Regions from separate parts of the Paraburkholderia sp. UCT31 genome, predicted to be linked through region 2. Evidence: riboswitches for the same ligand, from Rfam matches in the RefSeq annotation. Region 2 holds a riboswitch; the other holds the start of a gene.
The links. Region 2 has a riboswitch for cobalamin ahead of cobA (uroporphyrinogen-III C-methyltransferase). Riboswitches for the same ligand answer to the same signal wherever they lie in the genome.

Region 1 (15,682 bases), on a different contig from region 2:
CTCGCGATGGGGCTGTCGATGGGTCAATGGCTGTCGCTGCCCATGATTCTCGCGGGCATCGGCCTGATGGTGTGGGCGTATCGCCGTGAGCGTCGCGAGCAGGCGCAGGCGGTTGGCGCGAACTGAGCGGCGCTCGGCTAGCGTAGCGAGCGTTGCATGAAAAAACGCCACGGCATCGATGGATGCCGTGGCGTTTTCTGTTTGGGCTTGCGCTTGCGCGTCACTTCATCTGCACCGACCCCGACACGTTGACCGTCACCGTCGACGTGCCGCCTTCGAGCGACAGCGGCGCGCTCTTCGCGTCGGCGCCCATCGCGCGTGCGCTCATCATCATCATCGGACGCGGCATCACGCCGCTGTGATTCACGTTGACCTCGCGGATCGAATAGCCGCTAAAGCCGAACGCCTGCGAGGCCGCCGCGGCCTGCTCGCGAAACGATTTGATCGCCTCGCCGCTGAGCCGCTGTTCGGCCGCGCGCTGCGCTTGCGGCGACAGCGAGAAACGCACGTTGCCAACCTGCATGATCGATGCCATCTGTCCGGCGAGCTTCGATGCCGCGGCGAAGTCGCGCGATTCGAGCACGACTTCCGTGCGGCCGCGCCACGTCGTGATGCGTCCGTCGCGGTCCGTCGACGGGAAGATCGAGAACGCGCCCGAGCGCGCGGTCACGCCGCTGACGCCGCGCGCTTTCTGCAATGCCGCGTCGGCGCGTTCGTTCAGCGTCGACGTCAGCGACGACGGCTCGCTCGCTTCCTGCTCGTAAAACAGCGTGATTTCGACTTCGTCCTGCGGGACTTCCGCGCTCGCCTGCGCATTCAGCGACAGCACGCCCGAAGGCTGCGGCATCATGGTCTGCGCTCGAGCGGGCGCAGGGTTCAGTGCGAGTGCCACAGGCGCGCCCAAGGCGAGCGCAAGTGCGAGGGACCGTGCGGTTTTTGTCGTCATGACTGGAATCCTTGTTTGAACAGGTTGTGCACGTTCGACGCGAGCGCCGGGTGTGGCGCGCGGTTTGACAGATGCGCTGGCGAATGCATCGGCTTGCCGTCGAGCGGCCGGTTCGAGCTCACGCTTTCGTCGACCGATTAGGCGCGTTTTACCGACGCTTGGTTCCCCAATTAGTGCTTCGCCGCCGCATCGGAAACGATGACCTGGATGCGATCACGACAGGTGCCGCGTCGCGCGTTCGCCCTTAAACCAGCTGTTTAGTGATGAAGCGCCATTCGGCTTCGGTCACCGGCGTGATCGACAGGCGGTTGCCTTTGGCGAGCACGCGCATGTCCTGCAATTCGGCATGCTCGCGCAGCGCGGCAAGCGGAATCAGCGCGATTTTCTTCTTGAACACGACGTCGACGAGCATCCAGCGCGGCGTTTCTGGCGACGATTTCGCGTCGTAGTACGGACTCTTTTTATCGAACTGCGTAGGGTCCGGATACACGGTCGACGAGACCTCCGCGATGCCCGCGATGCCGGGCTCCGGACAGCTCGAATGATAGAAGAGCACGCCGTCGCCGACCTGCATCACGTCGCGCATGAAGTTGCGCGCCTGATAGTTGCGTACGCCGGTCCACGGCAAGGTGCGATGAGGTGCGTTGGCGAGGTCGTCGATGCTTGCTTCGTCCGGTTCGGACTTCATCAGCCAGTAGCGCATGAATCGGAGTGAGCGTGTGAGATTGAACGAAGCGCAACAACAGCAGGCGCGTACGGAAAAGCCCCTGAAAAAGGCGCTCAAACGAAAAAACGATGACCAAAGAAAAACGGCATCGAACCGAAGTCCGATGCCGTTCCAGATAAGATCCCCGCCTTAGCCGCTAGGCCGGCATCCTGAACCGAGGGTTCAGAATTGGTCGCAGTTAGCAACACTTCGGGTACATCAGACTGAGTGACGCGCACACCCGTGCTACAAATTTCCGCAACCGTGCACATGGCATTGGTTCAAGGAATGTATGACCTTGGCGAACCAGGCAGGGAAGCTAAACCGATGAAGCTACAACCCAAACCGTTGAACACGTGACCGGTTCGAAACCGGCCCACTACTGCTTACTGCAAGCTGTACTGCTCGATCACAGTACCTAGCTGTTCGTTCATTTGCTGCATTGTACGCCGGATTTCTTCAGCGGGAAATGCTTCTCCGTGTCGCACGCTGCTTTGCAGCTTAAGCAGTTCCGATGCCAGCGACAGCGCAGCCATCACCGCGATGCGATCGGTGCCGCGCACGTTGCTGCCGCTGCGGATTTTCTGCATCTCGGCGTCGACGCGCGCGACCGCCTCGAGCAGCGCGCCTTCCGTTTCCGGCGAACAGGCGAGACGATAGGGTACTTCGAGAATCGATACTTCGATCTGCTTGGTGGTCATGCGCTTTCTCCGTGTCGGCTCACGTCGCTTTCCGCTTCCTCGTGTTCGGGCCGGGCGGACTCGAGCAGATCGAGCTGGTTATCCGGTTCGCTGCTCGCGCGTGCGCGCGGCAATTTTTCGAGAATCGCATTCAGGCGCACCTGAGCGTCGTCGATCTTGGCGGACAGCGCGTCGCGTTCCGCCTGCAGTGCGTCGCGCTCTTCGCGCAATTGCGCGAGTTCCGCATGCGTGGCTTGCACTTCGGCACGCGTTTGCGCGAGCTGCTCTTCGAGCGCGAGCCGCGCTTCGTTGTGGCGCTGGCTGATCGCAATCAGCTTGCCGATGTTCTGGGAGAGTGATTCGAGTTCGGTGAGCATGTGCTGCGTCCTCTAAAGACATCGCATTTTAGCGCGGAATATTACAGGTTCCGACAATTGTCTCGTTTCGAGACGTAACAGCATCGCTTCGTGCACGTTCGTTGGGTGTCGCGTCGTCGACCATAAGATAAAAACCGGCAATCCATCCGACAATAACCTGCATTCAACAGAACCGATTGCGCTCCGGTCGACCTTTCTTGACGCCCCGTGACGCCGCTCCTAAACTTCCCGCACTCTGGTGCCCGCGCGCGCTTTTCGGCGCGCGCAGTTAAACGGGAAGCAGGGCGCGCGCGGTGCCAAAACCGGATGCGCGAACCTGCGCTGCCCCCGCAACGGTAAGCGACCGCATGTGATGTGCTCATGCAGGTCGGTCCTGGTCGCAAGGTTGGAAGTTCAACGTGCGAGTGTGCCACTGCGCGTCACGCGTGGGAAGGCGGGATCGATGTGTCGTAGCCCGGATACCGGCCAGAAAAGAGGGACGTCCCCCCGCGAAAACGCTAAACAAGGGGGCGCCTCGTGACGCGTCGGCCCGCGGGGAAGCAGGCCGCGCACGCTATCCACAGGAATGTCATCCCATGCTGTCCCCCATCGCCCGCGCAACGCTGCTCGCGTTCGCGAGCCTGCCGCTCGTCGTGCATGCGCAAAGCGCCGAGCCCGCGTCTTCATCGTCCGCGACGGATGCAACCGCTGCGAGCGCCGCAAACGTTGCCGACGCGGCCAATCTCACTTCCACCGATGCGCCGGGCAACCTGCTGTCGCCGATCGTCGTGACCGCGCAACGCGGACCGCAAGCGTTGCGCGATGCGATCCCGCAGACCACGCGGTTCGATCAGCAGGACATCGCCGACACGACCGCGACCGATCTGCCCGGCCTGCTGCAACTCGCGCCAGGCGCGCAAATCTCGCGCACGGGTGGCCCCGGTTCGACCACGAGCCTCTTTCTGCGCGGCGCATCGTCGACGCAATCGCTGCTGCTGATCGACGGCGTGCGCGTCGATTCGGTGAGTCTCGGCTCAGCTCAACTCGCACAGATTCCGCTCGATCAGGTCGATCACGTCGAAGTGGTGAACGGCAACGTGTCGGCGTTGTATGGCTCGGGCGCGATCGGCGGCGTCGTGCAGGTGTTCACGAAAGACGGCGGCGATCATCCGCCGCGTTTCAATTTTTCGGTCGGCTACGGCAGCTATCGCACGCAGACGCAAACGGCCGGCGTGAACGGCGCGCTCGATCAGGACGGGCGCACGACTTTCAATATTTCGCTCGCGCGCACGAAGGACGACGGCTTTTCGTCGCTCAATCCGCTCGAGGCGCCGAACGCGAATCCGAACGCAAACGGCAATCTGAACGAGAGCATCAGCGCGTCGCTGCGTCACAAGTTCACCGACAGGTGGGACGCGGGCGTCAGCTACTTCCAGTCGAACAACGACAACAGCTACGACAATGCGTACGGCGAGCCCACCGATCTGAACAATCTCTATAGCAAGGTGCGTCAGGTGTCGGTATTCGCGAACGGCAAGCTGACCGACTGGTGGACCACCCACGTCACGCTCGCCGAGGGCGACGACCGCAGCGTGTCGAACACCAATGGCATCGACAACGGCCGCTTCGATACCGACAATCGCCAGTACACGTGGCAGAACGATTTCGCGCTCGCCGCGAACCAGAAGCTGCAACTCGGCTACGAGCATCTCGACCAGACGCTCGACTCCGACACGTTCGCCGCGCCCGACCGTCACGTCGATTCGGTCTTCGCGGGCTACAGCGCGCGCTTCGGCCGCAACCAGATTCAGGCCAACGTGCGACGCGACCAGTACTCCGATTTCGGTGGAGCGAACAGTTACTATCTCGGCTACGGATTCGACATCACGTCGCGCTGGAAGGTAACCGCAAGCTATTCGGATGCGTTCCGCGCGCCGAGCTTCGACGATCTGTACTATCCGATCAGCGGCAACCCGTCGATCCAGCCCGAGCGCAGTCATTCGGTCGAAGCCGGTTTGCAGTACGCGACCGATGCGCTCGGCGTGATGCGTCTGAACGCATTCCAGACGCGCTATACGAATCTGATCGACTACGTGCAGACGATCCCCGGCATCTACCTCGCGGAGAACGTCGGCCATGCGAAGGTGCAGGGACTCGAGGGATCGTGGAGCGGTCATGTCGGCAAGACCGACGTGCGCGCAACGGTGACGCTGCAGAACCCGGTCGATCTCGACAACGGTACCGACCTCGTGCGGCGCGCGCGTCGGTTCGGGTCGTTCGCGGTGAATCGCAGCATCGGTGGCTGGCGGGTTGGCGGCGAGTGGATCGTCAGCGGTCCGCGCACCGATAGCACGGGCAACCTCGGCGGTTATGGCATCGTGAATCTGTCGGCGCGCTACAACGTCACCAAAGCGTGGTACGTCAGTGCGCAAATCGACAATCTGTTCAACAAGGATTATGAAACGGCCTACTCGTATAACTCGCCGCGACGCGGTGCGTATGTCACGCTCGGCTGGCAGCAGCAGTGACGCGCGCGCCGGGTTGGCCGCATGCGTGAGCGCATGCGGATGAGTCGCGCGTCCGCTTCGCTGCGCGCCGCGATGGCGACGCCGCGCCCGATGAACGCGAAACGCGCGGCCGCGATCTGGCTCGGGCTCGCGCTCGCCGCCGTGGCGGTGCTCGGCGCGTCGCTGGTGCTCGGCAGCGTGCCGCTCGCGCCGTCGCGCGTGCTTGCGGCACTCGTGCCCACGCACACGTTCGGCAGCACGGGCAGCGACGATCTCGCCGGCGAAATCGTGCGTACGTTGCGTTTGCCGCGCGCGCTCGCCGGCTTCGCGTGCGGCGCGTTGCTCGCGCTCGCCGGCGCGCTGCTGCAGGTGCTGCTGCGCAATCCGCTGGCCGAGCCATACGTGCTCGGCGTGTCGGGCGGCGCGGCGACGTTCGCGCTCGTTGCGATGATCGCGGGCGGCGCATGGTGGATCGTCGATGCGAGCGCGTTCGCGGGTGCGTTCGTGTCGATCCTGCTGGTGCTCGGCCTCGCGCGTCGCGAGCTATGGCGCGGCGAGCCGCAGGACACGTCGCCCCGTTTGCTATTGACCGGCGCGGTGATCGCGGCCGGGTGGGGCGCGCTGATCACGCTGCTGCTCAATCTCGCGCCCGACAGCCGTCTGCGCGGCATGCTGTTCTGGCTCACCGGCGACCTCAACGGCGGCGCGCTGCCGTGGACCGCGCTGATGGCGCTCGCGCTCGTGCTGCTTGCGATCGTGCCGGCCGCGCCGCGTCTGAACGTATTGCTGCGCGGCGACGCGGCCGCGCAGGCGTTGGGCGTCGCCGTGATGCCGCTGCGTTTGCGTGTGTACCTGGTCGCGTCGCTGGCGGCGGCCGCGGCGGTGACGACTGCGGGCACGATCGGCTTCGTCGGTCTCGTCGTGCCGCACATGCTGCGGCTCGCGTTCGGCAACGATCAGCGCATGCTGCTGCCGGCGGCCGCGCTCGGCGGCGGTGTCGCGGTGATGGGCGCGGATCTGATCGCGCGGACCGTGATCGCGCCCGCGCAATTGCCGGTCGGCGTGATCACGTCGCTGGTCGGCGTACCGGTGTTCCTGTGGATGCTGCTCAAACGCCGCCGATGATACGAGCCAAACCCAGCCCCACCTGTTCGATGCTGAGCACGCAGCGCCTGACGTTGCGCGCCGGCGCGCGCACCTTGCTCGACGCGTTCACGCACACGTTCCATGCGGGCGAAATCTGGTGCATCGCCGGGCCGAACGGCGCTGGCAAGACCACCTTGCTATCGACGCTGGCGGGGCTGTTGCATCCGGCGGCGGGCCATGTCGAACTCGATGGCGTGCGCGTGGCCGGCTGGCAGCCGCTGCCGCTCGCACGGCGCCGCGCGCTGATGCCGCAAAGCGCGGCCGATGCGTTCAACGCAAGCGTGCTCGACATCGTGCTGCTGAACCGCTTCCCGCATCTGGGCGGCTGGGGCTGGGAGCGCGACGAGGATCGCGCGGCCGCGCGGGCGGCGCTCGAACGGCTCGGCCTTGCGGACTTTGCGGCGCGCGACGTGCTGTCGCTATCGGGCGGCGAGCGTCAGCGCGTTGCCCTCGCGGCGGTGCTGTGCCAGGACGCGCCGCTGTTGCTGCTCGACGAACCGTTGTCGCATCTCGACCTGCATCATCAGGTCGACTGTCTCGAAGCGCTCGTCGCATGGACGCGCGAACCGCGCCGTAGTGTGCTGTTCTCGTGCCACGACCTGAACCTCGCGCGCCGCTTCGCGACGCACGCGTTGCTGCTCGACGGCGCGGGCGGCGCGTATGCGGGCCCAGTGCGCGACGTGCTGACGCCCGCGTTGACGAGCCGCGCGTTCGGCTATCCGCTGATTCTGATTCGCGACGGCGAGCACGAGGCGCTGATACCCGCGCCGCGCGCGCGTCACGAATCGCCTGCCGGCCATGACGCACAGTCAGGCTGATATTCGTTCCTATCCCTTGTTTCGATCACACCTATGACTCGCATCCCACACCCAGCCGGTTTGCCCGAAGTCGCGCCGCTCGATCAGACGCTGCGCGCCGAGCTGCAGCGGATCATCGATACGCGCACCAAACCGCCCGGCAGCCTCGGCCGGCTCGAAACCCTCGCGCGCCAGATGGGCCTGATCCAGCGTAGTACGCGTCCCACCGTGCAGCGTCCCGCGATGATCGTTTTCGCGGGCGACCACGGCATCGCCGCCGAAGGCGTGAGCCCCTATCCGCAAGCGGTGACCGCGCAGATGGTCGCGAACTTCATCGCGGGCGGCGCGGCGATCAACGCGCTCAGTCGCGTCGCGGGTCTCGAACTCGAAGTGGTCAACGCGGGCATCGCGACGCCGCTGCCGTCCACGGACCGACTCGTCGACATTCCGGTCGGGCCCGGCACGCGCAACTTCGCACACGAAGCCGCGATGACGCACGCCGAAGCGCTCGCCGCGATGCAGGCGGGCGCCGCGCGCGTGCGTCATCACGCGGCGCTCGGCACGAACGTGATCGGCTTCGGCGAGATGGGCATCGCGAACACCTCGGCGGCCGCGTGTCTGATGAGCCGCCTGTGCGGTGTGCCGATCGACGACTGCGTCGGCCGCGGCACGGGTCTCGACAATGCCGGACTCGCGAAGAAGCGCAACGTGCTCGCGGCGGCGCTCGCGCGCCATGCGGATGCACGCGCGCCGCTCGACGTGCTCGCGACCTTCGGCGGCTTCGAAATCGCGATGATGGCGGGTGCGTATCTGGCGGCCGCCGAGGCGCGCATGACCATCCTCGTCGATGGCTTCATCGCGACGTCCGCGCTGCTGGTCGCCGATGCGTTCTCGCCCGACGTGCGCGAGTACTGCGTGTTCGCGCATGCGTCGAACGAGGCCGGGCATCGGCGCATGCTCGATCATTTCGGCGCGCAGCCGCTGCTGTCGCTCGACATGCGGCTCGGCGAAGGCACGGGCGCCGCGCTCGCGGTGCCGTTGCTGCGCGCGGCGGTGGCCTTCGTCAACGAGATGGCCAGCTTCGATTCGGCGGGCGTCGCCGATCGCGAACCGTGAAGCGCGTGAGCACGCGCTTCGCGATAACGCGAAGCTCGGCCCGCAGCGCCGTGAACCTGCACTCGCCACGTTCATGAACCCGCTCGCGGAACTGCGCTATTTCTTCACGGCGCTCGGTTACTTCACGCGCGTGCCCGTGCCGCGCTGGGTCGGCTTCGAGCCGCATTATCTGAACGCCGCGGCGCGCTATTTTCCGCTCGTCGGCGTGTTGGTCGGCGGCTTCAGCGCGCTCGTCTATCTGGCCGCGCTGCGCGTGTTTCCGGCGAGTGTCGCGGTGCTGCTGTCGATGGCCGCGTCGCTCGTGGTCACGGGCGCATTTCACGAGGACGGTCTCGCCGATTGCATCGATGCGTTCGGTGGCGCCTATACGCGCGACGATGCGTTGCGCATCATGCAAGACTCGCGCATCGGTGCTTTTGGTGCCATCGCGCTCGTGATCGCCCTGGCGATCAAGTGGCAAACGCTCGCGGCGTTGCCACCGCTGCGTGCCGCAAGCCTGATGCTTGCGGCGCATGGCGCGAGCCGCGCGTGCGCGATCAGTTACCTGGCCACGCTCGACTATGTGCGCGCGGCCGGCAAAGCCAAGCCGGTCGCGCAGCGTTTGAGCGGGCCGGCGCTGCTGTGCGCCGCGCTGTTCGGGCTGCCCTGGCTGCTGTGGCCGAACGGCCCCGGCATGCCCGACTGGCGTTTTGCCGCGCTCACGTGTGCTGTGCTGTTCGCACTGCGCTTTGCGATGGGCCGTTATTTCGTCAGACGCATCGGCGGCTATACCGGCGATTGCCTCGGCTTCGCGCAGCAGATCTTCGAATTGAGCATCTACCTGGTGGGGCTTGCATGGATATCGTCCTGATTCGACATCCCGCTGTCGCGCTCGAGGCGGGGATTTGTTACGGCCATAGTGATGTCGCGTTGGCGGAAAGCGCCGAGGTCACGTCCAATGCGTTGGCGGTGAAGCTCGCGAGCTTGCAGGTGCCGGCGCCGCGTGTGCTGATCACGAGTCCGCTTACGCGCTGCGCCGCGCTAGCGACCGAGATCGCGAACGACTTCGGCTGCGTGGTCAGCCACGACGAGCGCTTGAAGGAAATGGATTTCGGCGAGTGGGAAGCACAGCGCTGGGATACGATCGATCGCGCGCTGCTCGACGACTGGGCCGCCAATTTCGAACATGCGCGCGCGCACGGCGGCGAGAGCGTCGCGCAATTCGTCGCGCGTGTGCGAGCGTGGTTCGATGCGTTCGCGCTGACGCGCGAGCTGTCGCCCGCATACGTGGTCACGCACGCGGGCGTGATGCGCGCGATCGCGTCGTGGGTGCTGGAGGTGCCGCTCGCGCATTGCCTGCAGTGGTCGCTGGATATGACGGGGATCGTCTGGTTGCGACGTAACGACGAGACGCTGCAGTGGTCGCTCGTGCGATGGAATGCGTGACCCGCGTGGTCATCCGGAAAACCGATCCTTTTTTCTCGCCGCACGCGGCGCCGTCATGGCGCGGGTTGCTTGCTGCGCGAGCGCGCCAGTTCGAGGTCCTCGCACAGTTGCCGCGCGCCTTGCGCGATGCGCGGCGCGGGGCGATTGATCAGATCGCCGTCGATCGCAAACAGGTTGTTGTTCGCGACGGCCGCGAGGCCCGGCCATGCGCGCCATGCGTCGAGTTGCGGCAGCATCGTGTCGGGCCGCGTCGCGCCGGGCGCGGCGGTGACGATCGCCTGCGGATTCGCCGCGAGCACCGCTTCGATCGACACGGTCGGCACGAGCGGCTGCAGGTCCGCGAACACATTGCGGCCGCCGCATAGCGTGATCACGTCGCTGATCATGTGCTCGCCGTTGAGCGTCATCAGCGGCCGGTCCCATACCTGATAAAAGACGCTGACGGCCGGGCGGTTCGCATACCGCGCGCGCAGACGGGCGATGTCGTCGCGGAAGGCGGCGGCCGCCGCATCCGCGCTCGCCGATGTGCCGAGCAGCCGGCCGAGCCTGGTCAGCGACACGGCGATATCGTCGAGACGGCGCGGCTCGCTGAAAAAGAGCGGCACGTGTAGCTCGCGCAAGCGTTCGAGCTGGCGCTGCGCGTTGCCATGCCGCCATACGACGATCAGGTCCGGTTTCAGCGCGACGATGCGTTCGAGGTCGAGCGCCTTGTTGTCGCCGACGCGCGGGAGTTGCTTCGCTTCGGGCGGATAGTCGCTGTACGACACGGCGCCGACCATCTTCGGGCCGCCGCCCGCGGCGTACAGCAATTCGGTCACGTGCGGGGCGAGGCTGATCACGCGCCGCGCGGGCGCGGCGAGCGTGACGGTCGCGCCGCTGTCGTCAGTGACGGTGATTGCGGCGTGCGCGCTCAGTGCGCTCAGCGCGAGCGCTGCGGCGCCGAACCAATGGATGAAGCCATGCGCGGGCGGGGCAAAGCGGATGGAACGTGCAAAGCGGATCATCGGACGAGGGCGGATCACGAAGCGTTGAGCGGCTTGGGTGCGAAGGTCACTGCGCTAACTCGACCGCGCGGTATCGATCGAGTCAACCGCCTGTTGCAACTGTTGCTCGAAGCGGGTCCATTCGGCTTCGTCGCCCGGTAGCCCGAAGCGCACGCTGGCCGATGGCACCCGAAGCGATGGCGGAAAAAGGCGCGTCCACACGCCGCGCCGCGCGAGCGCTTCATGCAGCGCGGCGGCGCGCGCATCGTCGGTCCATGCGAAAAGCGGCGTGCCCCGTGTCGCGAAACCGTGCGCATGCAACAGCCCGGCAAGCCGCGCGCTGTCGCCGATGAGCCGCTCACGCATCCGCGTTTGCCACGCGGCATCGTCGAACGCGGCGCTCACCGCATGACGCGCGGGACCGCTGACGGTCCACGCCCCCAGCCTGTCGCGCAACGCGGCGAGCAATGCGGGCGCGCCCAGCACGAAGCCGGCGCGCACACCCGCGAGCCCGAAGAACTTGCCGGGCGAGCGCAACACGACGAGCCCGTCCCGATGCGTATGCGCCGCCAGCGACGCGACCCGCGCGGCCGGCAGCGTATCGGCGAACGCTTCGTCGACGAGCAGCGTGCCGCCGCGTTCGCGCAGCTGCGCGTGCCAGTACAGCAGCCTGGCGGCATCGATATGCGTGGCGGTCGGATTGTCGGGGTTGACGATCGCGACGTGCGTGAGCGCGGCGGGCAGCGTGTCGCGATGCACGTCGAGCGGCGCGACCGCGTGTCCGGCGCGCGCGAACGCGGGCGCGTACTCGCCGTAGGTCAGCGGCGCGATGCCGACCGTCGCGGGCGAGAGCAACGCGGGCAGCGCGCGAATCGCCGCCTGGCTGCCGGCGACGGGCAGCACGTGCGCGGCATCGGGCGCGCCGTAGTAGCGCGCGGCCCGCTCGGCGAAGCCGTCGCCTTCGTCGGGCAAACGGCGCCACGCGTCGGCGGGCAGCGGCGGCACCGGATAGCCGTGCGGATTGATGCCGGTCGACAGATCGAGCCACTGCGCGTACGCAATGCCGTAGCGCGCCGCCGCTTCGTGCAGGTTGCCGCCGTGCGCGATCGGGCCGCTTGCGGCGTGCTCGCGCGGTTGCGTCCAGTCGCTCATGCGCTCATCCCATCGCTACGCGCGTCGTTCCGCTCAGCCATGAAACGGCACGCTCAACAACGCCAGCACGATCAGCACGGCCAGCCAGAGAATCACCGTGCGTTCGACCAGCATCAACGCGGCGCCCACATGACGCGCCTCGGCGGGACGCCCGAAGCCCAGCGTCGGCCGATGCTCGAGCGTGCCGTGATACACGGCCGGCCCGCCGATCAGCACGTTCAGGCTGCCGGCGCCGGCGGCCATCACCGGGCCCGCGTTCGGGCTGTCCCAGCGCGGCGCCTGGTCGCGCCAGCAGCGCCAGGCGGTCAGCGTGTCGCCGAGCAGCGCGTAGCTCGTGGCAGTCAGGCGCGCGGGAATCCAGTTCAGCACGTCGTCGATGCGCGCGGCGGCCCAGCCGAAGCGCAGATAGCGCGGCGTGCGATAACCCCACATCGCGTCGAGCGTATTGGCGAGGCGAAAGCCGAGCGCGCCAGGCCCACCCGCGAGCGCGAACCAGAACAGCGCGCCGAAGATCGCGTCGTTGCCGTTTTCGAGCGCCGATTCGACCGCGGCGCGCGCGAGCGCGGCCTCGTCCGACTGCGCGGTGTCGCGCGAGACGATCCGTGCGGTCAACTCACGTGCCGTGGCCAGATCGCGTTGGCCGAGCGCCCGCGCGATCGGCGCGATGTGATCGCGCAGGCTGCGCGCGCCGAGCGCGAACCACAGCAGCGCGACATGCAGCGCGCAGGCCGCGAACAACGGCAGCACGGCGACGAGCCACCACGCGATCAACACCGGCGGCAGAACCGCGAGCGCCCATGCGAGCAGGCCCCTGAGCCGCAGACGCCGGTCGTGATTGAAGCGCGCCTCGATACGCGCCGCCCAGTTGCCGAACCCGATCAGCGGATGCCGGCGGGTCGGCTCGCCGAACCAGCGGTCGACGGCGACGCCCGCGACCGCGAGCGTCGCGACCAGCGGCATGGTCAGCGGCGGCATCACACGCGGCTCGCGCTTTTCAGCGCGAGCGGCAGTCCCGCGACCATCAGCGTGGCCGCGCTGCTCAACGCGGCGATGCGCTGATTGAGGCGGCCGAGTTCGTCGACGTAAAGACGCGTGGCTTCGCCGAGCGGCACGACACCGAGGCCGATCTCGTTGCTGACGACGATGATCTTGCCGCGCGCGCCGGCGAGCGCCGCTTCGAACGCGGCGGCCTGCTCGTAGTAGTGCGACAGCGGCGCCGCCGCGCCGTCGGCGGGACATAGCAGGTTTGCGAGCCACAGCGTCAGGCAGTCGATCAGCAGACACTGGCCCGGCGCGTCGTGTTGCGCGAGCGCGCCGGCGAGGTCGTCGTCCGCTTCGACGAGCCCCCAATGCGCGGGCCGCCGCTCGCGATGATGCGCAATGCGCGCGTTGAATTCGGCGTCGTCGGTAACGCGGGCGGTGGCGATGTAGATGACGGGGAGGGCGCTGTCGCTGGCGAGCCGCTCGGCATGCGCGCTCTTGCCCGAGCGGGCGCCGCCGAGGACGAAGGTGAGGTCGCGGGGAGTCATCCTATGATTGTACCGGCGCGATGGGATAATGCCGCTCGATTGCATTGCAACGCCACTGTCCATCTTCCACCTGCACCGCCGTGACCCGAATGACCATTCCTCCCGACACCCTGCCCGTGCCGCGCGGCACGCTGATGATCCAGGGCACTACTTCCGACGCGGGCAAGAGCACGCTGGTTGCGGGACTGTGCCGCCTCGCGCGGCGCGCGGGTGCGCGGGTCGCGCCGTTCAAGCCGCAGAACATGGCGTTGAACAGCGCGGTGACCGTCGACGGCGGCGAGATCGGCCGCGCGCAGGCATTGCAGGCGCTCGCCGCGGGCATCGACGCGCACACCGATCTGAACCCGGTGCTGCTGAAGCCGACCAGCGATCGCGGCGCGCAGGTGATCATCCACGGCAAGGCGCGCATCAATCTCGACGCGCGCGCGTATCACGACTACAAGCCGGTCGCGTTCGAGGCGGTGCTGGAGTCGTATGCGCGGCTGCGCGCGTCGTACGACACGATTTTCGTCGAAGGCGCGGGCAGTCCGGCCGAGATCAATCTGCGCGAGCGCGACATCGCGAACATGGGTTTCGCGGAGGCGGTCGACTGCCCGGTCGTGCTGGTCGCCGACATCGATCGCGGTGGCGTGTTCGCGCACCTGACCGGCACGCTCGCGTGTCTGTCCGACAGCGAGCAGGCGCGCGTGCGCGGCTTCATCATCAACCGCTTTCGCGGCGACATCGGTCTGCTGAAGCCCGGGCTCGACTGGCTGGAAGCGAAGACCGGCAAGCCGGTGCTCGGTGTCGTGCCATATCTGCATGGCCTGACGCTCGACGCCGAGGACATGCTGCCGCCCGAGCTGCGCGCGGCGGCGAGCGTTGATTCGCGCCGTCTGCTGCGCGTGGTCGTTCCGGTGCTGCCGCACATCAGCAATCACACCGACTTCGATGCGTTGCGCGCGCATCCGCAGGTCGATTTTCACTATGTGCGCGCGGGTACGCCGCCGCCGGCCGCCGATCTGATCATCCTGCCGGGCTCGAAGAACGTGCCGGACGACCTCGCGTTTCTGCGCGCACAGGGCTGGGACGACGTGCTCGCGCGGCATCTGCGCTACGGCGGCCGCGTGATCGGCATTTGCGGCGGCATGCAGATGCTGGGCCGCGAGATCGCCGATCCGCATGGCGTCGAGGGCGCACCCGGCACCTTCGCGGGCTTCGGCTGGCTCGACTATGCGACGGTGCTCACGCGCGACAAGACGCTGAAGAATGTGACCGGGCGCCTCGCGCTGCCCGGCACGCCGGACGTCGCCGGCTACGAGATTCATATGGGCGAGACGCGCGGGCCGGCATTGGACACGCCGGCGCTGCGACTCGACCACGCTGGCCCGCACGAGGGCGGCGCGGACTTTGGCCGTCCCGATGGTGCGATGTCCGCCGATGGCCAGATTCTCGCGACCTACGTGCATGGCCTGTTCGACACGCCGGCCGCGTGCGCGGCGCTGCTCGCATGGGCGGGTTTGAGCGATGCCGAAGCGCTCGACTATCCGGCGTTGCGCGAGGCGTCGCTGGAGCGGCTGGCCGATACGCTGGCCGGGCACGTCGATATGCGCAGGCTGTTCGCGGCGCTGGGGTGACGCTTTGCGCCGGCCTCTTTTATCGGCCTGAACGCGATTGCTGCGAGCGCGGTTCGCTCAGTACAACACCATCTGCGTGCAACGAAACAGCGCGATGGTCTTACCGTCCGGACCGGTGACCGTCGCGTCCCAGACCTGCGTGCTGCGCCCAAGGTGCACGCCCTTCGCGACCGTGCGGATCGTGCCCTGCGTCGCGGTGCCGAGGAAGTTGCTCTTCAACTCGATCGTCGTGAAGTTGCGCGAGTTTTCGGGCAGATGCGCGATGCACGCGTAGCCGCACGCGGTGTCGGCGAGGCCGATCACCGTGGCCGCGTGCAGGAAGCCGTTCGGCGCGAGCAGCGCCTCGCGCACGGTCAGTTCGGCGACCAGCGTGCCTTGTTCCAAGGTCAGCACGCGCAGGCCCAGCAGGTCCGGCAGCGTGCCCTTCTGGCGCTCCAGCAGGCGTTCGACGGTGTATTCCGGGCGCAGTTTGCTCATGAGATTCAGGTCCTTGTGGAAAAAAACGGCGGGTTGGAGCGGCCGATTCGCGATGCGGGGGCTTCGGCCGCGCTGAATTTGTCGATATTATCAACGGCTGGACCGGTGGGCGTCCCTGGAAACCGAACTTCGAACGGCAGCGATCGTGGAGCCCGCCGACGCCGGTCACAGCGGATCGGCGGGGACGGAGCAATAGCGCGGCAAACCGGCTGGCGGTGTCCAGCCTTCTTTCCGGGAGATTTCATG
Region 2 (15,682 bases):
ATTTCGCACGACGCCGATCAACTGGACCTGGTGCGAGACCTGCGCGTGAGCGCGCCGCATGCCGACTTCGGCGATCTGCCCGACGGCACGTACTTCGTGCGCGTCGCGTCGACCGATAGCAACGGTCTCGACGGCCTGCCGAACGTGTACGCGTTCGAGCGCCGCCAGTTGGGGCTGGACGCTTCGGCCGCGCAGCGCGCGGGTAGCCGCGACTACGAGTTCCGCTGGTTCGTCAGCCGCAGCAACGTGCCGACCCGTTTCCGCTTCCTGCTCGCGAACACGGCCGAACTGAGCCATCCGGTAATCGATCGCCCCGATCTGCCGGGCGGCGAACTCGTGATCAGCGATCTGCCTCCGGGCGTCTACTACTGGACGATCGTCGCCGAGCAGTTCGACAACGGCCGCTTCTACGAAAAGAGCAGTCCGGTCCGCTCCTTTACGCTTGCGCGCTGACGCTGGTAGATTCTCGGGGCCGGCCTGCTGGCCGGTCCGTCCTCCCGTTTCCGACTACATCGTCCCGTGCCCGCCACTTCTACGCGAATGAGCCTCGATCCGCGCGCCCGTCTCGGACGGCGGGCGGGCCGGCGCTTTCTGATCGAGTGGGTCAGCGTTGGCTGTCTCGGTCTCGTGGTGATCCTGCTGACGTCGTTCGGGCGCGTCGGCGCCGGCATCGATCTGCTGGTGTACGACCAGTTTCTGAAGCTGCGCGAGCAGCCGCGGCTGTCCGACATCGTCGTCGTCGAGATCGACAACGCGAGCATCGACGCACTCGGCCGCTGGCCATGGCCGCGCAGCGTGCACGCGCGGCTGCTCGAGCAGATCGCCGCGGCCAGACCTGCCGCGGTGATCTACGACGTACTGTTCACCGAGCCCAATGTCGACGACGCCCAGCTCGCCCACGCAATCGCGCTGAGCCCGACCTATCTGCCCGTGCTGCTGACGCCGCCCGATGCGAGCGGCAAGCGCACCGTCGATGAACCCGTCGCGCCGCTCGCGCAGGCTGCTGCCGGGCTCGGTCACATCAATTTCGAAGTGGACAGCGACGGCATCGTGCGCAGCGTCGCGCGCTTCCAGGGCGACGAGCGCTCGCGCTGGCCGCAACTGACGGTGCTCGTCGCCGACGCGGTCGAACACGGCAAGCTGCATCTGCGCGGCGGCCTGCCGCCGCGCCCCTCGAACGAGCCCGCACGCGGCAGCGACGACGGCGGCGAAGAGCGCTTCCTGATTCCGTTCGGCCCGAACGCCGCGAACCACCCAAAGCTCAGTTTCGCCGACGTGCTCGCCGGCAAGGTGCCGGCCGATCAGTTGCGCGGGCGCATCGTCGTGATCGGCGTGACGGCGTCGGGTCTGTACGACCGCTTCGCGACACCGGTATCGGGCGAGCTCGGTCCGCTGCCCGGCGTCTACATCCACGCGAACGTGCTCGACACGCTGCTGAGCGGCCGCGAGATCCAGCCGGTCGCGCTGTGGGTCGTGTTCGCGGCGGCGCTCGGGCCGCTCGCCGCGCTGCTCGCCGGCTTCCTCGTGCTGTCGCCGCGCCGCTCGTTGTTGCTGACCGGCGCGCTGGTGCTGCTCGCCGCGACCGGCAGCGCGCTGCTGCTGTACGGCGGCAGGCTGTGGATCTCGCCGGTGCCGGCGATCCTCGGCGTCGTGATCGTCTATCCGATCTGGAACTGGCGACGCCTCGAAATGACGATGGCGTATCTGCGCGGCGAACTGCAACGTCTCGCCGACGAGCCGCATCTGCTGCCCGAGACGCCGAAGCGCCGCCGCGAATTCGGCGGCGACGTGCTCGCGCAGCACATGGCGCTGATGGCTCAGGCCGCGCAACGGGTGCAGGACATGAAGCGCTTCGTGTGGGACAGCCTCGATAGCGTGCCGGAGCCGATTCTCGTCAGCGACGTGGCCGGCGTCGTGCTGATCGCGAATCACGCGGCGAAAGCGCATTTCGCGCGGCTAGGCGCGCCGATGCCCGAAGGCCAGCCGATGCAGAGCGTGCTCGGCGGCCTCACGCTCGTGAAGACGATCGACACCGGCGCGGCCACCGACGACGAGCGCAATCTGTCCGCGCACGCGCATTGGCCGGCGCTCCTCGATCCGACGCGCGGCGAGTTCGCGGCGCTGATGGCGCAGGGCGTCGAGGTGCGCGACGCGAACGAGCGCGACCATCTGCTGCGTTATGCGACCTGCACCAACGCGCAGGGCGAGACGACCGGCTGGATCGCCGGTCTCGTCGACGTGTCGGCGCTCCATGCGGCCGAGCGTCAGCGCGAAGACGCGCTGCGGCTGCTGTCGCACGACATGCGCTCGCCGCAGGCGTCGATCATTGCGCTGGTCGAGATCGAGCGCGCGCGGACCGAGGCTGCGCTCGCGCGCAGCGTGCTGGAGCGCATCGAACGCTACGCGCAACGCGCGCTCACGCTTGCCGACGACTTCGTGCAACTGGCGCGGGCCGAATCGCAGGCCTATGTGCTCGAGCCGCTGAGTCTGACCGAACTCGTCATCGATGCGAGCGACGAGGTCTGGCCGCAGGCGCATGCGAAGCGCATCGCGCTGCATACGGAATCCGGCGACGACGCCGACGACGATCCCTGGATCTGTGCCGACCGCTCGCTGATGACACGCGCGCTGGTCAATATCCTGAACAACGCGGTCAAGTACAGTCCGCCCGACACGCGCATCGTGTGCAGCTTCACTGGCCAGCCGGCGGCAAAGCGCGCGGGCAGCGAGGCGCCGCGCGTGTCGTGCACGATCCGCGACCAGGGCTATGGCATTCCTGAGGAGCAGCAAGCGGGATTGTTCGAGCGCTTTCGCCGTTTTCACGAGGCGGAGCGGCCGGAAGTGGGTGGGGCGGGACTCGGCATGGCGTTTGTCAAAACCGTCGTCACGCGCCACGGTGGCAGCGTCGAAGTCGTCAGCGCGCCCGGCGAGGGGACGGCCTTCACGATCTGGCTGCCCGCGCTCGACGACGCGCCCCTCGACGAATCGATCGCACCGCGCGTCTGATGCGCCTTTGATGTATTCGATGTACCAGAGAGAAAACAAAAAATGGCAAAGATCGCTCACCTCTGTGCCGCGCTGGCCGCGGCGAGCCTCACCGCTTGCGCGGGCCTGAGCGCCGACGTGCACACCGTCTCCGCTAACGGCGCCGACCGCGCCGTTGCGCTGCAAGGCGAGCAGACCTATTCGCTCGCGCGCACGCAGCCGCAGGACGACAGCGCCGATCATCCGCAAGTCGAAAAGCTGTTGCGCGACGAGTTGGCGAAACACGGGTTCGTCGATACAGCGGGCAAGCCCGCGCATTATCTGCTGTCGATCGCGTATAGCACGCGGCCGGCGTCGATCGGCATCGGCGGTGAGGATTGCGCGCCCGCCGATTGCGGCGCGGGCAGCGACGGTCCAGGCGCGCTGCTGTTTGGGCGCAAGTATCAGCACGCGCTGACGCTGCGTTTTTTCGACTACGCGAGCGGCGCCGAGCGCTACAAGGTCGGCGCGGTGTTCATGGATCGCGATGCGGACCCGCTGCATGCACTGCCGTTGCTCGTGAAAACCGCGCTCGCGAAGCTGCCGTTCGATGCGCCGGCCGACTGGCGTGTGAAGCTCAGCATCGACAAGACGAGCGGTGTGCCGAACGTCGACTCGATGGAGCCGCTGCAGCGTTAAAACGCAGCCTCGGGTCGCCGGGGCCGCGAGTATCAGTTATTCCTGCGCCGGCTCGTCTTGCGGCCAGCGGTTTTCGAACACGCAATCGGCGAGCGGCAGACGGCTCGCCCAGCGCTCCGTTTCGAGCATCGGCTCGCTATAGAAGGCAGCGACGTGGCCCAGGCACAGAATCGCGACCGGCCGCGCGCCTTCCGGCATCGCCAGTAGCTGGTGCACCGCGTCGACATCGAATAGCGACACCCAACCAAGCCCGAGTCCTTCCGCGCGCGCGGCGAGCCACATGTTCTGGATCGCGCACGCGACCGACGCGAGATCCATCTCCGGCAGCGTGCGACGGCCGAAGACGTGGCGCTCGCGCCCGTCCATCAACGCGATCACCAGCAGCTCCGCGCATTCGCGCATGCCTTCCACCTTCAGCTTCATGAACTCGTCGCGGCGCTTGCCGAGCGCGTCGGCGGTGGCGAGCCGTTCGCGCTCGACGATGTCGCGCAAGCCCGTGCGCAGCGCCGCGTCGGTGATGCGCACGATCCGCCACGGCTGCATGTAGCCGACGCTCGGCGCGTGATGCGCCGCGTCGAGCAGACGCCGCAGCACCGCCGGATCGACCGGATCGGGCACGAAGTGGCGCATGTCGCGGCGTTCGTAAATCGCGCGATAGACCGCATCGCGCTCGGAGTCGTCAAAAGGTTTCGCCATGAAAGAGGGCGGCCGTGAAAGCCGGGTTGGAGGGCCAGTAAGCGTGCATATAGGTTGCCACAATCGGGCCCACGCGGAACACCGCTTCGCCGCGCGCGTCGCTGTGCGCGCGCGTGGCGAAGCGCTGCGGCGCTAGCGGCGTCGCGAGCTTCGAGTAGTGGAACGTGTGCCCGGTCAGCGTGCCGTGGACGCCATCGATCTGCTGCATGCCGAGCGACGTGAAGCGCGTTTGCATCGTCGCGTGACCGGGCAGCAGGCCCAGCATCGGCGTGCTAGTGCCTTGCGCGTCGGTCAGCGTGTCGAGCAGATAGAGCATGCCGCCGCATTCGGCGACCAGCGGTTTGTCCGCCTCGACGTGCGCTCGGATCGATGCGGCGCTGTTCACGTTGCCCGCGAGCGTCGCCATATGCAACTCGGGATAGCCGCCCGGCAGATAGAGCGCGTGCGTGCCGGCGGGCAACGCTTCGTCGGCGAGCGGCGAGAAATAGCTGAGCCGCGCGCCGAGCGCTTCGAGCAGCGCGACGTTGGCCGGATAGATGAACGAGAACGCGGCGTCGCGCGCGATCGCGATGTGCTTGCCTTCGAGCAGACGCGGCAGCACTTCGGGCGAGGGCACGCCGAAATCGACCGGGCGCGGCAGTTCGGCGAGCGCGGTCGACGCGAGCGTATCCGCCGCGCGTTCGAGGCGCGCTTCGAGATCGTCGATTTCATCGGCCTGGTGTAGGCCGAGGTGGCGGTCGGGCAGTGTGATCTCGTCGCTCGCGGCGAGGTGGCCGCACCAGCGCAACCCGGGCGGCAGTGCTTCCTGCAACATCTGCGCGTGCCGGGCGGAGCCGACGCGATTCGCGAGCACGCCGTGGAACGGCAGTTGCGGCCTGAAGCGCGCAAGGCCGAATGCGAGCGCGCCGAAGGTCTGCGCCATCGCCTGCGCGGAAATCACCGCGAGCACCGGCACACCGAACGTGGTCGCCAGATCGGCGCTGCTCGGCGTGCCGTCGAACAGGCCCATCACGCCTTCGATCAGGATCAGATCGGCTTCTTGCGCCGCCCGCGCGAGCAGGTTGCGGCATGCGCTTTCGCCGACCATCCACAGATCGAGCGACAGCACCGGCGCGCCGCTCGCGCGCGCGAGGATCATCGGATCGAGAAAATCCGGTCCGGTCTTGAACACGCGCACGCGACGTCCGAGCCGCCGGTGATAGCGCGCGAGACCGGCGGTGATCGTGGTTTTGCCTTGTCCCGACGCGGGCGCGCTGATGAACAGCGCGGGGCACGCCCCGAAGGAAGTCCCCTGGGGGGACGCCGCGGAGCAACTCCCCTTGGGGGGCGCCCCGGACCAAGCCCCGTTGGGGGACGCCGACATCGCTCAGAACTCCACGCCGCGCTGCGCCTTCACACCTTGCTCGCGATACGGATGCTTGATCGCGCGCATTTCGGTGACGAGGTCGGCGGCTTCGATCAGCGCGTCCGGCGCATGGCGTCCGGTCACGACGACGTGCAACATCGGCGCACGCGCGTTGATCACCGCGAGCACTTCGTCGAGCGGCAGGTATTCGTACTTCAGCACGGTGTTCAACTCGTCGAGGATCACCATCTGGTAGTCGCCGCTTTCGATCATCCGCCGCGCTTCGTTCCAGCCTTTGCGCGCGGTCGCCATGTCGGCCTCGCGGTTCTGCGTGTTCCACGTGTAGCCGTCGCCCATCGTGACGAAATCGCATTGCGCGATCGCGCCGAGGAAATCGCGCTCCGACGTATGCAGCGCGCCTTTGATGAACTGCACGACGCCGAGCCGCATGCCGTGGCCGAGCACCCGCACGGCCATGCCGAACGCGGCCGTGCTCTTGCCCTTGCCGGTGCCGGTGTTGACGATCAGCAGGCCTTTTTCGACGGTCGCGCTGGCCTGCTTCTTTTCGTGGCCTTCGCGGCGGCGTTCGGTCATGCGTTGATGTGATTCCGGATCGGTTTTCATCGGGGGTCCTGGTTTTGAGAGGCGGGATGGGATGGGGTCGCGTCGCTAAGGGCAGCGTTGTTCGCCGCTGCGATCGCCACCGTGATGCCGGCGTGCGCGGTCTTGCGTACGATCAGACGCGCGTTTTGCGCGGTTGTGGTGGAGTCCGGCGCCGTTGCCGCCAGCAGCGCGCACGGCTCGCACACACCATCGACGCCGAGATGCGCGTGTGCCGCCGCCGACGGCGACGCGACCGGTACCGCGGCGATCTGCTCGCGGCTGAACAGTTGCAGCGGCAGCTGATGACGCGAGCAGAATTCGAGCAGACCGGCTTCGTTGGCTTTGGTGTCGATCGTCGCGATCGCGCGGATCTGCTCGAAGGCATTCGATCCGAGCGCTGCGCGGACGGCGGCTTCGATATCAGCGGCTTCGCTGTGCAAGCGGCAACCGATGCCGACGCTCAGCGTTTTGATCGCGCGTCCGAGTCCGTGTCGTGTCGCGCTCGCTGCCAGTTCGTGAGCAACGCCGGCCTCGCGTTTGGCCGCATCACGCGCCAGTGCGAGCGACGCCACACCGCCGATCACGACGATCGCCGGCGAGCCGAGCCCCGCGCGCGCCACCGCCTCGGCGAACTCGCGAAGCGGCGCGAGCACATGACGCTGCTCAGGCCGCGTCGCCGACTCGATCGCCGCGCACGGCGTGTCGGCGGACATGCCGGCCGCGAGCAATGCGCGGGCGATCTCGCCGAGCCGGCGCATGCCCTTGTAGATCACCAGCGTCATGCGCGTCGCGGCGAGCGCGGCCCAGTCCGGTTCGCCACTGCCGGCGCCGTGGCCGGTGACGAACACGACGCCCTGCGCGTGATCACGATGCGTGACTGCGATACCGAGCGCCGCGGGCGCCGCGATGCCGGCCGTGATGCCGTTGATCACGTCGACTTCAATACCCGCGGCCTGTAGCGCCTGCAACTCTTCGCCGCCGCGGCCGAACACGAACGGATCGCCGCCCTTGAGCCGCGCGACGCTGCGCCCCGCGCGCAGATGCCCGAGCATTTGCGCGACGATGTCGGCTTGCGGCGTCGACGGATGGCCGCCGCGTTTGCCGACGTACACGACTTGCGCGTCGGTGCGCGCGAACTGCAGCACGTCGGGATTCACCAGATCGTCGACGAGCACGACATCGGCCTGCGCGAGCGCGCGGGTGGCCTTCAGCGTGATCAGTTCGACGTCGCCGGGACCGGCGCCGATCAGCCAGGCGCGCGTCATCGCGGCGTGCATGGCGCGCGCCATGCGGTGATGGAAGAAGAGAAGCGGCGTGCGACAGCGCGCGCGGCGGTGAATATAGAGGTCATGCGCAACTGCGAATCCGGGCACGCGCGATGCCGCGCTGCTACGCCTTCACATCCGTTCCCCGCGGATTCCGGCGGCCGGCGGCGCCACGTGATGCACGGATGCAATGCGGCACCGCCTCCGCGTCTGGCCGGTATCCGGGCTGGCGGCCTCATGCGCTTCGCCTTCCCGTCCCGGTTTGTGGATTCGCGGGACAGTGGCATCAAAAAACGCATGCGCGGCACGTCGGAATCGAAGGCGAATCGAATCGCGCGCCGCAGGTCGTTTACCGTTGCGGGGACAGCACAGGTTGAACGCGCGAGGCGCTGCCTGTTTCCCGTTTAACTGCACACGCGAGCGCATGTGCGGGCACCAAACGCGCGCATACGATAGCACATGGCGCCTTGCCGGATAAGCCTCGGCGGCGCTTTCCGGCTCGGTGCGTTGCTTGACTGCGCAAGTCCCCGGGCCTACACTCGCACGCACTTTGGGTGCTCGCGTGCGCGCTCGTGCGCATGCAGTTAAACGGGAAACAGGGAGCCACCTGCTCTGGAGCGGCTAACCTGTGCTGTCCCCGCAACGGTAAGCGAAAAGCGGTTCCGGCTTGATAGCCGGGCACCGCAGTGCCGGCTTCGATGTCCTCGCGCAAGGTCGCGTGGACATTTCACCACTGGACGAGAAACCACTCGGCCGGGAAGGGGAAGCGGCGCTTTCGCCAGCCCGGATACCGGCCCAAAGAAGCAGAACGACCGCCGCGGGGATGCGGCGGCGCGTTCATGACCTCAGTTCCGCTTTCTGTATTTCCGTTGTCGCGGCCATGCCGTCGTTCGTCCCCGTGTCCGGTGATCGCTGGTACTGCTGCGCGTGCTTCATTCGCTCCATTCGCCAGCCGACGCGGACCCGCGCGCGGACTTTCCGGCATACCGATCAACGCCAAGGGATGGACCTCACGATGCAAACTCAATTGCGCAAGATCCCCGTCACGATCATCACGGGCTTTCTCGGCAGCGGCAAAACCACGCTGCTGCGGCACATTCTTCAGCATGCGGGCGGCAAGCGCATCGCGGTGATCGTCAACGAGTTCGGCGAGCTCGGCATCGACGGCGAAATCCTCAAGGGCTGCGGCATCGGTTGCGATGAAAACGGCGTCGAGACCGAAGGGCAATTGTATGAACTCGCGAACGGTTGTTTGTGCTGCACCGTGCAGGAAGAATTTTTCCCGGTGATGGAAAAGCTCGCGGAGCGCCGCGACGAACTCGATCACGTGCTGATCGAAACGTCGGGGCTCGCGTTGCCGAAGCCGCTCGTGCAGGCGTTCAACTGGCCGCAGATCCGCAATGGCTTCACGGTCGACGCGGTGGTGACGGTGGTGGACGGGCCGGCCGCCGCAAGCGGCCAGTTCGCCGATAACCCGCTCGCCGTCGATGCACAGCGCAAGGCCGATCCGAATCTCGATCACGAGTCGCCGCTGCACGAGCTGTTCGAAGACCAGTTGTCGGCGGCCGATCTGGTGATTCTGAACAAGACCGATCTGATCGACGAGTCGCGGCAGCACGAGGTCGAAGCCGCGATCCGCGCGGAGATTCCGCCGCAGGTGAAGATCGTGCGTGCGCAGCAGGGGCGGCTCGACCTGCATACGCTGCTGGGCCTCGAAGCGGCGTCGGAAGAGACGATCCACCTGCGTCATGACCACCACGGTTCCGCCGACGACCCCGATCATCACCACGATGAATTCGATTCGGTCGTCGTGCAGGCATCGGTACCGTCGCGCGACGCGGCGCTCGCCGCCTTGCAGACGCTCGTCGAAACCCACACGATTTACCGTGTCAAAGGCTTCGCGGCACTGCAGGGCGCGGCGATGCGTCTCGTGATCCAGGGCGTGGGCCGGCGCTTCGACAGCTACTTCGACCGGCGCTGGCAAGCGGGTGAAAATGGCGACGGCGCGTTGAGCCGCTTCGTGCTGATCGGCGCAGACCTCGACCAACACGCGCTGCAACAGGCGTTCGACGCGGCGCTCGGCGCGACGTCGAACGCGACGGCATAAACGGGCGCACCAGCATGCATCTGCTGCGCACGACGCCGGGCGGCTTCGTCGACGATACGCAGGGCGTGATCCGCATCGATCAGCAGCCCGCCGAGATCGTCGTGCTCAGTTCCGCCGACACCACGCTGTCGCTGCTCGCGAGCGTGGTGCCGCGTCTCGGCGACGGCTTTCCGAGCGTGCGGCTCGCGAACGTCACGTATCTGCGTCAGCCTGCCTCGGTCGATTTCTATCTGGACGACGTGTTGCAGCATGCGCGCGTGGTCGTCGTCGATCATCTCGGCGGCGAAACGTATTGGCCGTACGGCATCGAGCAGGTGGTCGCGCTCGCGCAGCGCAAACAGCAAACACTCGCGATGTTTTCCGGCGATCTGCAGGAAGACCCGAACCTGCTCGCGCGCAGCACCGCGAGCGCCGAGTTGTGCCAGCAGCTGTGGCGCTATCTGCGCGAGGGCGGTCCGCAGAACGCCGAGGCGTTTTTGCGCTGCATCGCGTATCGCGCGCTCGACTGGGGGCGCGAACCCGATCCGCCGCGCGCGTTGCCGGCCGCGTCGTTGTATCACCCCGAGCGCGATACCCCCATCGTCGCCGACTGGGAGGCGCGTTGGCGGCAAGACGCGCCGGTCGTCGCGATTCTGTTCTACAAGGCGCATCTGCAGGCCGCCAATACCGCGGTGTTCGATGCGCTGATCGACGCGCTCGAAGCGCAAGGGCTCAATCCGCTGCCGCTCGCGATCACGTCGCTGAAGGATGCGGTGAGCCGCGATGTCGTGCAGTCGCTGTGCGCCCAACATGGTGTCGCGCTCGTGCTGAACACGACCGCGTTCGCTGCTTCCGCGATCGACGACCCGGAGCCGCTCGCGCTCGCCGGCGACGCGCCGGTGTTCCAGGTAATCCTGAGCGGCGGCAATCGCGAAGACTGGCTGAAGGACAACCACGGCCTCAATTCGCGCGACATCGCGATGCATATCGCGCTGCCCGAAGTGGACGGGCGCATCATCACGCGCGCGATCAGCTTCAAGGGGCTCGCGTATCGCTGTGCGCATACGCAGGTCGACGTGGTCCGCTATCAGCCCGACCTCGAACGGGTGCGCTTTCTCGCCGAGCTGAGCCGGCGCTGGTGCCGTTTGCGTTCGCTCGATAACGCCGACAAGAAAATCGCGTTGATTCTCGCCAACTATCCGATGAGCGAAGGGCGCATCGGCAATGGCGTCGGGCTCGATACGCCGGCGTCGGTGGTCGGCATTCTGTCGATGCTGCGCGATGAAGATTATCGTGTCGGCGAATTGCCCGAAAACGGCGACGCGTTGTTGAACAGGCTGACCGAAGGCGTGACCAACGATCCGGTCGTACGCGATCTGCGTCCGGCCCTGCAAAGCCTCGCACTCGACGACTACCTCGCGCAGTTCAACGCGTTGCCGGCGAGCGTGCGCGACGCGTTGAACGCTCGCTGGGGCAAGCCCGAGCAGGACCCCACGCTGCGGCGAGGCCGCTTCATGATCGCCGGCTGGCGCTGCGGCCAGGTGTTCGTCGGCATTCAGCCTGCGCGTTCGCGCGAGCACGGCGACTACGCGAGCTATCACGATGCGGAGCTCGTACCGCCGCACGCATATCTCGCGTTCTATTTCTGGCTGCGCCATCAGTTCGGCATCGACGCGGTCGTGCACGTCGGCAAGCACGGCAACCTGGAATGGCTGCCGGGCAAAAGCGTCGCCTTGAGCGACGCATGCTGGCCCGATCTGATTCTCGGACCGATGCCGCATCTGTATCCGTTCATCGTCAACGATCCGGGCGAGGGCAGCCAGGCGAAGCGGCGCGCGCAGGCGGTGATCATCGATCATCTGATGCCACCGCTTACACGCGCCGAAAACTATGGGCCGCTGCAGGACCTCGAACGCCAGGTCGACGAATACTACGAGGCATTGATGGTCGATTCGCGTCGCGCGAAGCTCTTGCGTCGCACGATTCTGACGACGATCGTCGAGCATCGGTTGCACGAAGAGCTGAGTCTCGCGGCGCCGAACCGACAGGACGATGAAGACGCGCTGCTCACACGCGTCGATGCGTGGCTGTGCGAGCTGAAGGAAGCGCAGATTCGCGATGGCCTGCATACGTTCGGGCAGTCGCCGCGCGGCGTGCAGCGGCGCGACACGCTGCTCGCGCTCGGGCGCTTTCCGGTCGGCGATGGGCAGGGCGGCAAGGCGGGGCTCGTCGACGCGCTGGCGCGCGATCTGCGCATCGATCATCGGTTCGACCCGTTGACGGTGGATTGGGCCGCCGCATGGGACGGCCCGCGACCCGAGGTATTGCAGCGGGTCAGCGATGCGCCGTGGCGACATTACGGCGATACGCGCGAGCGGTTGGAATTGCTCGCGGGCGAGCTGTTGCGCGGCGTCTGCGGTGTCGATTGCGATGTCGCGGATCGTTCGCCGGCCGTCCCCGTAGCCGACGAAAATCTGCCGCAAGCGGCACAGGTGATCGCACGCCTGTGCGACGACGTGCTGCCGCGTCTCGACGCCTGCGGCCCGCAGGAAATGACGCAACTGAAGCGCGGCCTCGAAGGACGTTTCGTGCCGCCAGGTCCGAGCGGTTCGCCGTCGCGCGGTCGGCCCGACGTGCTGCCCACCGGCCGCAACTTCTATTCGGTCGACACGCGCGCGGTGCCGACGCAAGCCGCGTGGGCACTCGGCCTGAAATCGGCGCAGCAACTGATCGAGCGGCATCTGCAGGAGCACGGCGATTATCCCCGCGCGATCGGCCTGTCGGTCTGGGGCACCGCGACGATGCGCACCGGCGGCGACGATATCGCGCAGGCGCTCGCGCTGCTCGGCGTGCGGCCGAAATGGGCGCCGGGCAGCCACCGTGTGACGGACTTCGAGATCATGCCGATCGACGCGTTCGATCGGCCGCGTATCGACGTCACGTTGCGCGTATCCGGTTTCTTTCGCGATGCGTTCGCGAACGTGATGCATCTGTTCGATGCGGCCGTGCAAGCGGTTGCCGAACTCGACGAGCCCGCGGAGCTGAATCCGATTCGCGCGCGCGTGCAGCGCGAACGCGATGCGTTGATCGCGCGCGGCATGGACCCGGTCGAAGCGCGCAAGCGCGCCGGCTGGCGCGTGTTCAGCGCGCGGCCGGGCACGTACGGCGCGGGTCTGCAGCAGATGATCGACTCGCGCCAATGGCAGACCGACGCCGATCTCGCGAACGCGTATCAGGCGTGGGGCGGATATGCGTACGCGCAGAAGAGCGCGGGCGAGGAAGCGCATCAAGCGTTTGGCACGCGCCTCGCAGCGATGGACCTCGTGCTGCAGAACCAGGACAACCGCGAGCACGACGTGCTCGATTCGAACGACTACTACCAGTTTCAGGGCGGCATGGTCGCGGCGGTGCGGCATCTGGCAGGTCAGCAGCCGCGCGTCTATCACGCGGATCACAGCAATCCGGCCGCGCCGCGCGTGCGGACGTTGCAGGAGGAGATCGCGCGCGTGATCCGCTCGCGCGTGGTCAATCCGAAATGGCTCGACGGCGTGAAGCGCCACGGCTACAAGGGAGCGGCCGAGATCGCCGCGACCGTCGATTATCTGTATGGCTACGACGCGACCGCGCGCGTGATCGCGGATCATCAATACGCGCTCGTCGCCGATGCTTATCTGAATGACGCCGATACGCGCGCATTCATGCAACGGCACAATCCCCATGCGCTGCATTCGATCTGCGAGCGTTTGCTCGAGGCGATGCAGCGGGGGCTGTGGCAGCAGCCGGGTGACTATCGCGCGCAGGTGGAAACGCATCTGCTGGCGAGCGAACAGCAGATCGAAGGAAGACAAACATGAATGGAGCGATGCGAGGAGCGGACGACGCGGGTTGCTCCGCCTGTGTATCGGGTACGGCGGCGCGGCCCGTTTTTCCGTTTGCGGCGCTGATCGGCCAGGCCTCGTTGCAGCAGGCGCTGGTGCTCGCGGCGATCGATCCGGGCTTGGGCGGCGTATTGATCAGCGGACCGCGTGGCACTGCGAAGTCGACTGCCGCGCGCGCGCTCGCCGAACTGCTGCCGGAGGGAGAGCTCGTGAATCTGCCGCTTGGCGCGAGCGAGGATCGTCTGATCGGCACGCTCGATATCGAAAGCGTGTTGCGCGACGGCTCGGTGCGCTTCTCGCCGGGGCTGCTCGCGAAGGCGCATCGCGGCGTGCTGTACGTCGACGAAGTCAATCTGCTGCCCGATGCGCTCGTCGATGCGTTGCTCGATGCGGCGGCGAGCGGCGTGAATACCGTCGAACGCGATGGCGTGTCGCATAGTCATGACGCGAGCTTCGTGCTGATCGGCACGATGAATCCCGAAGAGGGCGAGTTGCGGCCGCAATTGATCGACCGCTTCGGTCTGATGGTGGAGTTGCAGAACACGTTCGAGCCGCGGGTGCGGCAGGCGATCGTCAAAGCGCGGTTCGCGTTCGATCTCGATCCCGCTGGGTTTCGTACCGCTTACGCGGAGCAGCAGGCTTCATACGTGCAGCGAATTCGCTCGGCGCGCGCGGCGCTGCCGCTGCTGTCGTTCGATGACGCCGTCCATGCGCGCGTGAGCGCGCTATGCATCGAGGCGGCCGTCGACGGCCTGCGCGCCGACCTCGTGATGCTGCGCGCGGCGCGCGCGCTGGCCGCATTCGAACGGGCAGGTGCGGTGACGGTGCGACATGTGGAGCGCGTTGCCGATCCGGTGCTGCTTCATCGGCGGCGTCAGCATGATTCGCAACATGCGAATCAGCGCCGGCCAGAAAGCGAGGCGCCGGCACGGGAGCTCGCTGAGGGTGCGTCTGGCGATACGGCTGGATCCACGACACCTTCCGCCGACTCCGAGTGGGGCTACCTGCCGCCCGAGCCGGCCGCGGCTTTGCCTGTCAAAGGCGTCATTGCGCTCGACGCAAAAAAACGCTGAGCCATCGGAAAGGCGCCGCCGCTGACTCGCGCAGCGGTTTTCGATGGCGACGAGGCGTGGGGGCGGATTCGCGCGACACGTCGCGCGGCGAACCGGGCAGCAGGCGCATTGCATGGCCACCGACGCTCGCCGCGATGCGCGAGCACACGCTGCGTCGTGAGCATCTGCGCTTCGTACGGGAAGTGCCGCGTGGCGGTGTGCTGCATTGCTTCGTGCTCGATTGCTCCGGGTCGATGCTGGCGGGCCAACGCCTCGCGTTGGCGAAGGGTCTACTGACTGCCTTGTTCGACCGTGCGAGTGCGATGCGCGCCGAGGCTGCGCTGATCTGCTTCGGCGGTGCGGGAGCGGATGTGCGCTTCGGCCCGGCCGTGCCGCGCTGGTGGAACGAGCGATGGCTCGCGCCCGTGGGCGGAGGCGGCGGTTCGCCGCTCGCGTCGGGCGTGCGCAGCGCCGCGCAACTGCTCGAACGCTGCGCGCGGCGACGGCCGGCCCAGCAGCGCTGGTTATGGATTCTGACCGACGGCCGCACGAGCGACGAACCCGCGCGGCCGGCCGACGTCGATGAAGTCGTGTTCGTCGATTTCGAGCGTGGTGCGATACGGCTCGGTCGTTGCGAGGTGCTCGCCAATGCCTGGGGAGCGCGGCGGTTGACGCCGGAAGAGTTGCTCGGCTGATCGATGTGTGCGCAGCGAGGTCGACGCTGCTGTGTCCGCACGCGCGTTGCTTTTGTGGCCGTACCGCTTATTTCAGTCCGTTGGACCAGTGCTGCACATCCTCCTGACGATCGAACACGAACACCTTCATCGCCATCTGTTGAACGGAATCGAGTTGATCCAGTTCTAGCCCATGCATGGACGGCTCGCCAGGCGTTTTGCCCTTCTGAACGTTGCGGATCACCGCCGTCGTCTCGATCTGTGAATCGTATTCGGCCGACTTCAGCCGGAACGCGATGCGCAGCCGCTCGCCGACTTCGCCCAGTGTCCACGACGCACTCAACGACATGCCGAGCGCGCTGATGCCCTTGGCGAGTCCAAGGCCTTCGTAAGTGTCACCGCTCCTGCCGATGCCAAACC

Region 1: linked by a shared signal. The riboswitch ahead of F6X40_RS16690 (TonB-dependent receptor domain-containing protein) and the one ahead of cobA (uroporphyrinogen-III C-methyltransferase) in region 2 are both predicted to bind cobalamin.

Annotation. Positions count from the first base shown of each region.
Region 1 covers NZ_VZQP01000017.1:116,182-131,863, forward strand. The annotation lists gene lgt (prolipoprotein diacylglyceryl transferase) at 1-126, shown strand, start outside; gene F6X40_RS16665 (SIMPL domain-containing protein) at 221-946, opposite strand; gene F6X40_RS16670 (EVE domain-containing protein) at 1,191-1,649, opposite strand; RNA gene ssrS (6S RNA) at 1,791-1,972, opposite strand; gene F6X40_RS16680 (cell division protein ZapA) at 2,039-2,353, opposite strand; gene F6X40_RS16685 (ATPase) at 2,350-2,709, opposite strand; cobalamin riboswitch at 2,929-3,194, shown strand; gene F6X40_RS16690 (TonB-dependent receptor domain-containing protein) at 3,285-5,216, shown strand; gene F6X40_RS16695 (FecCD family ABC transporter permease) at 5,256-6,320, shown strand; gene F6X40_RS16700 (ABC transporter ATP-binding protein) at 6,350-7,159, shown strand; gene cobT (nicotinate-nucleotide--dimethylbenzimidazole phosphoribosyltransferase) at 7,193-8,254, shown strand; gene F6X40_RS16710 (adenosylcobinamide-GDP ribazoletransferase) at 8,328-9,104, shown strand; gene cobC (alpha-ribazole phosphatase) at 9,089-9,679, shown strand; gene F6X40_RS16720 (cobalamin-binding protein) at 9,733-10,683, opposite strand; gene cobD (threonine-phosphate decarboxylase CobD) at 10,738-11,814, opposite strand; gene cbiB (adenosylcobinamide-phosphate synthase CbiB) at 11,848-12,789, opposite strand; gene cobU (bifunctional adenosylcobinamide kinase/adenosylcobinamide-phosphate guanylyltransferase) at 12,789-13,343, opposite strand; gene F6X40_RS16740 (cobyric acid synthase) at 13,433-14,959, shown strand; gene F6X40_RS16745 (PaaI family thioesterase) at 15,017-15,436, opposite strand; gene F6X40_RS16750 (ParA family protein) at 15,680-15,682, shown strand, end outside.
Region 2 covers NZ_VZQP01000026.1:101,901-117,582, forward strand. The annotation lists gene F6X40_RS22325 (FecR domain-containing protein) at 1-453, shown strand, start outside; gene F6X40_RS22330 (CHASE2 domain-containing protein) at 520-3,006, shown strand; gene F6X40_RS22335 (DUF4136 domain-containing protein) at 3,049-3,663, shown strand; gene bluB (5,6-dimethylbenzimidazole synthase) at 3,700-4,359, opposite strand; gene F6X40_RS22345 (cobyrinate a,c-diamide synthase) at 4,343-5,722, opposite strand; gene cobO (cob(I)yrinic acid a,c-diamide adenosyltransferase) at 5,726-6,328, opposite strand; gene F6X40_RS43265 (cobalamin biosynthesis protein) at 6,325-6,864, opposite strand; partial or broken gene cobA (uroporphyrinogen-III C-methyltransferase) at 6,847-7,572, opposite strand; cobalamin riboswitch at 7,767-8,027, opposite strand; cobalamin riboswitch at 8,108-8,386, shown strand; gene cobW (cobalamin biosynthesis protein CobW) at 8,588-9,679, shown strand; gene cobN (cobaltochelatase subunit CobN) at 9,694-13,512, shown strand; gene F6X40_RS22370 (ATP-binding protein) at 13,509-14,609, shown strand; gene F6X40_RS22375 (vWA domain-containing protein) at 14,666-15,283, shown strand; gene F6X40_RS22380 (flagellar brake protein) at 15,351-15,682, opposite strand, start outside.